Salipiger sp. CCB-MM3: one gene and its partner. The protein of the gene in region 1 interacts with the protein of each later gene in a pairwise test. Links are inferred from orthologs where the notes say so. Each region holds a gene or a part of one and is shown on either strand. Other genes may lie near its edges. The genes, in order: AYJ57_RS01315 and ndk.

Evidence for each region.
Region 2: the proteins of AYJ57_RS01315 (region 1) and ndk interact in binary tests that used the Escherichia coli proteins (3 or more experiments, as listed by UniProt). The link is inferred for Salipiger sp. CCB-MM3 from one-to-one orthologs.

The regions. Positions count from the first base shown.
Region 1 is NZ_CP014595.1:272,399-275,710, reverse strand. The notes cover bases 51-3,049. They hold AYJ57_RS01315 (uracil-DNA glycosylase), read right to left. Parts: upstream 1,873-3,049; coding sequence 1,228-1,872; downstream 51-1,227. Other genes in these bases: AYJ57_RS01305 (anthranilate synthase component II), read right to left, coding at 2,888-3,049; trpD (anthranilate phosphoribosyltransferase), read right to left, coding at 1,869-2,891; trpC (indole-3-glycerol phosphate synthase TrpC), read right to left, coding at 380-1,183; moaC (cyclic pyranopterin monophosphate synthase MoaC), read right to left, coding at 51-383. Outside these bases: more of moaC, read right to left, coding at 1-50; more of AYJ57_RS01305, read right to left, coding at 3,050-3,312. UniProt on the Escherichia coli protein: Excises uracil residues from the DNA which can arise as a result of misincorporation of dUMP residues by DNA polymerase or due to deamination of cytosine.
Region 2 is NZ_CP014595.1:2,823,972-2,826,979, reverse strand. What follows is about bases 95-2,789. They hold ndk (nucleoside-diphosphate kinase), read right to left. Parts: upstream 1,806-2,789; coding sequence 1,383-1,805; downstream 95-1,382. Other genes in these bases: AYJ57_RS13520 (ABC-F family ATP-binding cassette domain-containing protein), read left to right, coding at 2,130-2,789; AYJ57_RS13530 (DUF4112 domain-containing protein), read left to right, coding at 879-1,280; AYJ57_RS13535 (YqaE/Pmp3 family membrane protein), read left to right, coding at 681-860; AYJ57_RS13540 (TfoX/Sxy family protein), read left to right, coding at 213-560; AYJ57_RS13545 (pyridoxal phosphate-dependent aminotransferase), read left to right, coding at 95-194. Also shown: more of AYJ57_RS13545, read left to right, coding at 1-94; more of AYJ57_RS13520, read left to right, coding at 2,790-3,008. UniProt on the Escherichia coli protein: Major role in the synthesis of nucleoside triphosphates other than ATP. The ATP gamma phosphate is transferred to the NDP beta phosphate via a ping-pong mechanism, using a phosphorylated active-site intermediate.

The DNA of each region.
Region 1 (3,312 bases):
TCATAGACGGTGAGCGCCGCGGCCGAGGCAGCGGTGAGCGCCTCCATCTCGACGCCGGTCTGGCCAGTGGTCTTCACCGTGGCCTCGATCTGCAGGCCGGGAAGTTCCGGGTCTTGGGTGATCTCGACGGTCACTTTGGTCACCGGCAGCGGATGGCACAGCGGGATCAACTCGGGCGTCTTCTTGGCGCCCATGATGCCCGCCAGACGGGCCACGCCGATGACGTCGCCTTTCTTCGCCTGACCCTCTGCGATCAGATCGAAGGTGGCGCGCTCCATGCGGATCCACGCGGCGGCGGTGGCGATACGAGACGTTACGGGTTTATCCGAAACATCGACCATATGGGCATCGCCCTTGGCGTCGAAATGGGTGAGGCCGCTCATGCGGGCACCGGGTCGGCGAGCAGCGTGCGGGTCGCTTGTTCGACGTTCTCCTGCCGCATCAGGCTCTCGCCGATGAGGAAGGCGCGCGCGCCATATTGCGCCATGTCCGCCAGATCGGCGGGGGTGTTGAGGCCGGATTCCGAAATCAGGAAGCGCCCCTCGGGCGCGTTCTTCGACAACTCACGGGTGGTGTCCAAAGAGGTTTCGAACGTCTTGAGGTTGCGGTTGTTGACCCCGATCAGCGGAGATTTCAGCTTGAGCGCGCGCTCCAGTTCCTCGGCGTCATGCACTTCGATCAGCGCGTCCATGCCCCAGTGGAATGCGGCGTCTTCAAGCTCGGCAGCCAGCGCGTCCGAGACAGAAGCCATGATGATCAGGATGCAATCGGCGCCAAGCGCGCGGGCCTCGGCGACCTGATAGGGGTCATACATGAAATCCTTGCGCAGCGCGGGCATGTTGGTGGCCGAACGCGCCTCGGTCAGGAAGCTCTTGGCGCCTTGGAAAGAGGGCGTATCGGTCAGCACCGACAGGCAGGTCGCGCCGCCGCGCTCATAGGCCTGCGCCAGCGTCGCGGGGTGAAAGTCTTCGCGGATCAAGCCTTTGGAGGGAGACGCTTTCTTAACCTCAGAGATCAGCCCGTATCCGGTTTTGGCGGCGTCGAACAGTGCCTGCGCGAAGGGGCGGACCGGGCCTGCGGCGCGGGCCTCGGCCTCGACCTCTGCCATGGATTTCGCAGCCTTGTCGGCGGCGACCTCTTCGAGCTTATAGGCCTTGATCTTGTCGAGGATCGTCTGGGTCATGGCGGGCTCCGGTAATCGTCTGTCTGGGCCGGTCAGGCTGCCGCTCAGGGCGTTGTCCAGTTGATCGGCGTGTCCCCTCTGGCTTTAAGCCAGTCGTTGACGCGGGAAAAGGGGCGCGAGCCGAAAAAGCCGCGCCGCGCCGAGAGCGGCGAAGGATGGGCCGAGGCGAGGATGAGATGATCGTCGCCATGGATGTGCTTGGCGAACTTCTGAGCGTGACCGCCCCAGAGGATGAAAGCCCGCGGCTTGTCCGACAGCGCGTCCAGCACCTGCGCGGTCAGCCCGGACCAGCCAAGCTTGGCATGGGCGCCAGCATTGCCCGCGGGGACCGAGAGCGCGGTGTTGAGCAGCAGGACGCCTTGCCGGGCCCAGAACCGCAGATCGCCATTGGGCGGCACGGCGCCGAACTCTTCCTGCAGTTCCTTGTAGATATTGGTCAGCGAGCGCGGCAGGGGCCGTATTTCGGGTTCGACCGAAAAAGACAGCCCATGCGCATGGCCGGGCGTGGGGTAGGGATCCTGCCCGAGGATCACCACCCGCACATCATCGGGCGCGCAAGCCTCCAGCGCGGCGAAGCGCTGCGCCTCGGGGGGCAGCACCTGCCGGGGTTCCGCCGCAAGCGCCTCGGCGATGCGGGGAAACTCTTCGGTGAAGAAGGGCAGATGCGCCCAGGCGGCAGGCAGGCTCATGCGGCGGCTTGCGTCGCCTCGGCAAGCGCCTGGACCTTGGCCTTGGCCGCGCCGCTGTCGATGCTCTGGCGGGCCATGGCGGCACCTTCCTTGAGATCGCTCGCCTTGCCCGCAACCACCAGCGCGGCAGCCGAGTTCAGCAGAACCGCATCGCGATAGGCGGTCTGCGCGCCATCCAGAAGCGCGTGCAGCGCCTTGGCATTCTCCGCAGGTTCGCCGCCGACGATGTCTTCGAAAGGATGCACCGGCAGGCCGGCGTCCTCAGGGTGAATTTCCGCCTCACGGATTTGCCCGTCTTCTTCCAGCGCGGCGATCCAGCTCACGCCAGAGATCGCCAGCTCATCAGTGCCATCCGAGCCGTGCACCAGCCATGCGCGCTCCGAGCCGAGCTGGCCCAGCGTTTCGGCCATCGGGCGGATGAGATCGCGCGAGAACGCCCCGGTCAGTTGCCGCTTCACGCCCGCCGGGTTGGTCATCGGCCCGAGGATGTTGAAGATCGTGCGCGTGCCCAGCTCCATGCGCGGCGGGCCCACGTGCTTCATCGCCGGGTGGTGCATGGTCGCCATCATAAAGCAGATGCCGACGTCGTTCAGAATGGGCGCGATGGCCGAGGCGGGCAGCATCACGTTGATGCCCATCTGCCCCAGCGCGTCCGCCGAGCCCGACTTCGACGAGAGGTTGCGGTTGCCGTGCTTGGCCACGGTGACGCCCGCGCCCGCGACCACGAAGGCGGTGGCGGTCGAGATGTTCAGCGTGCCCTTGCCGTCGCCGCCGGTGCCGACGATGTCGATCGCGCCCGCGGGGCCGACCACCTTGTTGCATTTGGCGCGCATCACGGCGGCGGCGGCGGCAAATTCCTCCACCGTCTCGCCGCGGGTGCGCAGGCTCATCAGCAGGCCGCCGATCTGGGCCGGAGTGGCCTCGCCCTCAAAGAGGATCTCGAAGGCCGCCTCGGCCTCCTCCCGGCTCAGCGGGCGGGTACAGGCGGCGCCGATCAGCGGCTTCAGTCGATCGCTCATGCAGGGACTTTCATGGTCTTCAGGAAATTCTCGATGAGGGCATGGCCGTGCTGCGAGGCAATGCTCTCGGGGTGGAACTGCACGCCGTGGATCGGCAGTTCGCGGTGCCGCAGCCCCATGATCGTGCCATCCTCGAGCCAAGCGTTGACCACCAGCTCCTCGGGCAGATCGTCGCGCGCGACGACGAGGCTGTGATAGCGCGTCGCCTCGAACGGCGAGGGCAGCCCGGCAAAAACGCCGGTGTCATCATGGTGCATCTGCGCGATCTTGCCGTGGACGATCTCGTCGTGGCGCTTGACCGTGCCGCCGAACGCCTGACCGATGGTCTGATGCCCAAGGCACACCCCAAAGAGCGGCGTGCCGGTCTCGGCGGCGGCGTGGGTGAGCGACAGGCAGATGCCCGCCTCGGTGGGGGTGCAGG
Region 2 (3,008 bases), 2.6 Mb from region 1 along the record:
CGACCGGCCTTTCCGGCATCGCTTTCGCCGACGCTCTGCTCGACGCGCACCGCATTGCGGTCATGCCGGGCGAGAGCTTCGGCCCCTCGGCAGCGGGCTTCATCCGCGTCGCGCTCACCCTGCCCGACGCGCAGTTTTCCGAGGCGCTCTCGACGCTGGCCGGTTTCGCCGCCGGTCTCGCCAAGGCCGCCTGAGCAATGGCAGCCTAGCGCATGTCCGGCACACCGATCTCGAGCATCCGCAACCTTGGGCCCGCGATGGAGGGCGCCTGCATAAACGCGGGCATTCCCGACGCCGAAACCCTGCGCGAGATCGGCGCGGATGCCGCTTACGGGCGGCTTCTCGCCCAAGGCACCAAGCCGCATTTCATCGGCTATTACGTGCTGCATATGGCGCTGCAGGGGCGTCCGTGGAACGATTGCCGCGGCAAGGAGAAAGAGGCCCTGCGCCTGCGGTTCGACGCGCTGGTCGCAGAGCACACAGCCCAAGCCCCGCTCTCCGGGATCGAGGCGATCCTTGACGAGATCGGCGTCGTAGACCCCGGCAAGAAAACCCGCTAAATCACATTATTTAAATATATTTCAATACCTTGAGGCGCATTCCATCGACCCTCAAGGAACCAGCCCCCGAGTTTGCGTGTTGGCCCTGCAACGACGAACACAACCGCAACGGAGACTGACATGGACCTGATCCGCATCATCCTCTCGATCATTCTTCCCCCCCTCGGCGTCTTTCTGCAGGTGGGTCTGGGCAAGCATTTCTGGATCAACATCCTGCTGACCATCCTCGGCTATATCCCGGGCATCGTGCACGCCATCTGGATCATCGCGCGCACCGGCCCCAAGCAGCAGAGCGTGTAAGCGCGGAGGGCCCCAGCCATGAGCATTTCACAGTCTGATCTCGCGCGGCTCGACCGCATCGATCGCTGGGCACGGCGCATGGACCGGGCCTACCGCATCCCCTTCACGCCGATCCGGTTCGGCTGGGACGCGGTGCTGGGCCTCGTGCCCGGCGTGGGTGACACGCTCGCCCTCGCGCCGGCGGTCTGGATCGTGAAAGAGGCCCGCGAGATGGGCGCGCCCGCGCCGCTGCTGGCGCAGATGGGCGGCAATATCGCGGTCGACTGGATCGTCGGTTTGCTGCCGCTGGTGGGCGATATTCTCGACATCGGCTACCGCGCCAATACCCGCAACGCCATGCTGCTGCGCGACTGGGCGCAGAGCCGCGTGGCGGCAGCGGGCAGCGGCCCCGCAAGGCCTGTTCGCCCTGCAGTTGCCTGACGCTGCATTGCCGCGCCAGATGAACCTGCCAAACGCAAAAGGGCGCCCCGAGGGGCGCCCTTTCGTATGTTTCGGTCTCACGACCGGGGTGAGCGAAATCGCTCAGCCGACGAGCTCGAGGCCCGAGAAGAAGTAGGCGATCTCTTCGGCGGCGGTTTCCGGCGCGTCCGAACCGTGCACCGAGTTCTCGCCGACCGACTCGGCGAACTCTGCGCGGATGGTGCCCTCTGCGGCGTCTGCCGGGTTGGTGGCGCCCATCACTTCACGGTTCTTGGCGATTGCGCCTTCACCTTCCAGCACCTGCACGACGACCGGCTCGGAGGCCATGAATTCGCACAGCTCGCCGTAGAACGGACGCTCGGCGTGGACCTTGTAGAACTCGCCGGCCTGTGCCGGGGTCAGCTGGATGCGCTTCTGCGCGACGATGCGCAGGCCAGCTTCTTCGAACTTGGCGTTGATCTTGCCGGTCAGGTTGCGGCGGGTTGCGTCGGGCTTGATGATCGACAGGGTGCGTTCGACGGCCATTTTGGTCTCTCCAATATCGCAAGGCCGGGCGACGGCCCGGCCAGTATTCTCTGCGCAGGGCGTTACCATGGGGTTGATGGATTGGGAAGACCCTGCTGCCCGCCGATGCCTCATTGATAGGCAAAAAAGGGGCGCTGCCCCTCTTGGCCTGCGGCCAATTCACCCCGGCGTATTTGTAAAGAGAAGAAGCGGACGCCCCTTGGTCTTCTTCTCTTTGAAAATACGCACCGCGCGACGTGACCGCCGGGAGGCGCGCCCCGGCAAAGGCGCTATGCGTGCAAAGGGGGATGTTGCCCGCCCGCGGCCTCTGCTATGGGCAGCCTCATGCTGAGTATTCGAGACATCTCCTATTCCGTCGAAGGCCGCCCTCTGCTCGAGGAAGCCTCTGCCGTGATTCCCGCCGGCCACAAGGTCGGCCTCGTCGGCCCCAATGGCGCTGGCAAGACCACGCTCTTCCGCCTGATCCGCGGCGAGCTGACGCTCGACGGCGGCGAGCTTGAGCTGCCCGCCCGCGCCAAGATCGGCGGCGTTGCGCAGGAGGCGCCGGCCTCGGATGTCTCGCTGATCGAGACGGTTCTAGCCTGCGATCTTGAACGCGCCGCGCTGATGGCCGAGGCCGAGACCGCCACCGACGCGCATCGTATCGCCGAGGTGCAGACGCGGCTGGCGGATATCGACGCGTGGTCTGCCGAGGCGCGCGCCGCCACCATCCTCAAGGGCCTTGGCTTTGACGAGGCGGCGCAACAGCGCCCCTGCTCGGATTTCTCGGGCGGCTGGCGGATGCGCGTGGCACTTGCGGGCGTGCTCTTTGCCGAGCCCGACCTGCTGCTGCTCGACGAGCCGACCAACTACCTCGACCTCGAAGGCGCGCTCTGGCTCGAGAGCTATTTGCAGAGCTACCCGCATACGGTCATCGTGATCAGCCACGACCGCGGCCTGCTGAACCGGGCCGTCGGTGCGATCCTGCATCTCGAAGACCGCAAGCTGGTGCTCTATCAGGGCAATTACGACACGTTCGCCCGCACCCGCGCCGAGCGCCGTGCGGTGCAGGCCGCCATGGCCAAGAAGCAGGACGACCGCCGCGCCCACCTGCAGAAATTCGTCGACCGTTTCCGCGCCAAGGCCTCGAAGGCCCGGCAGGCGCAGGCGCGGGTGAAGATGCTGGAGAAGATGGAGCGGATCACCGCCCCCGAGGATGTGGCA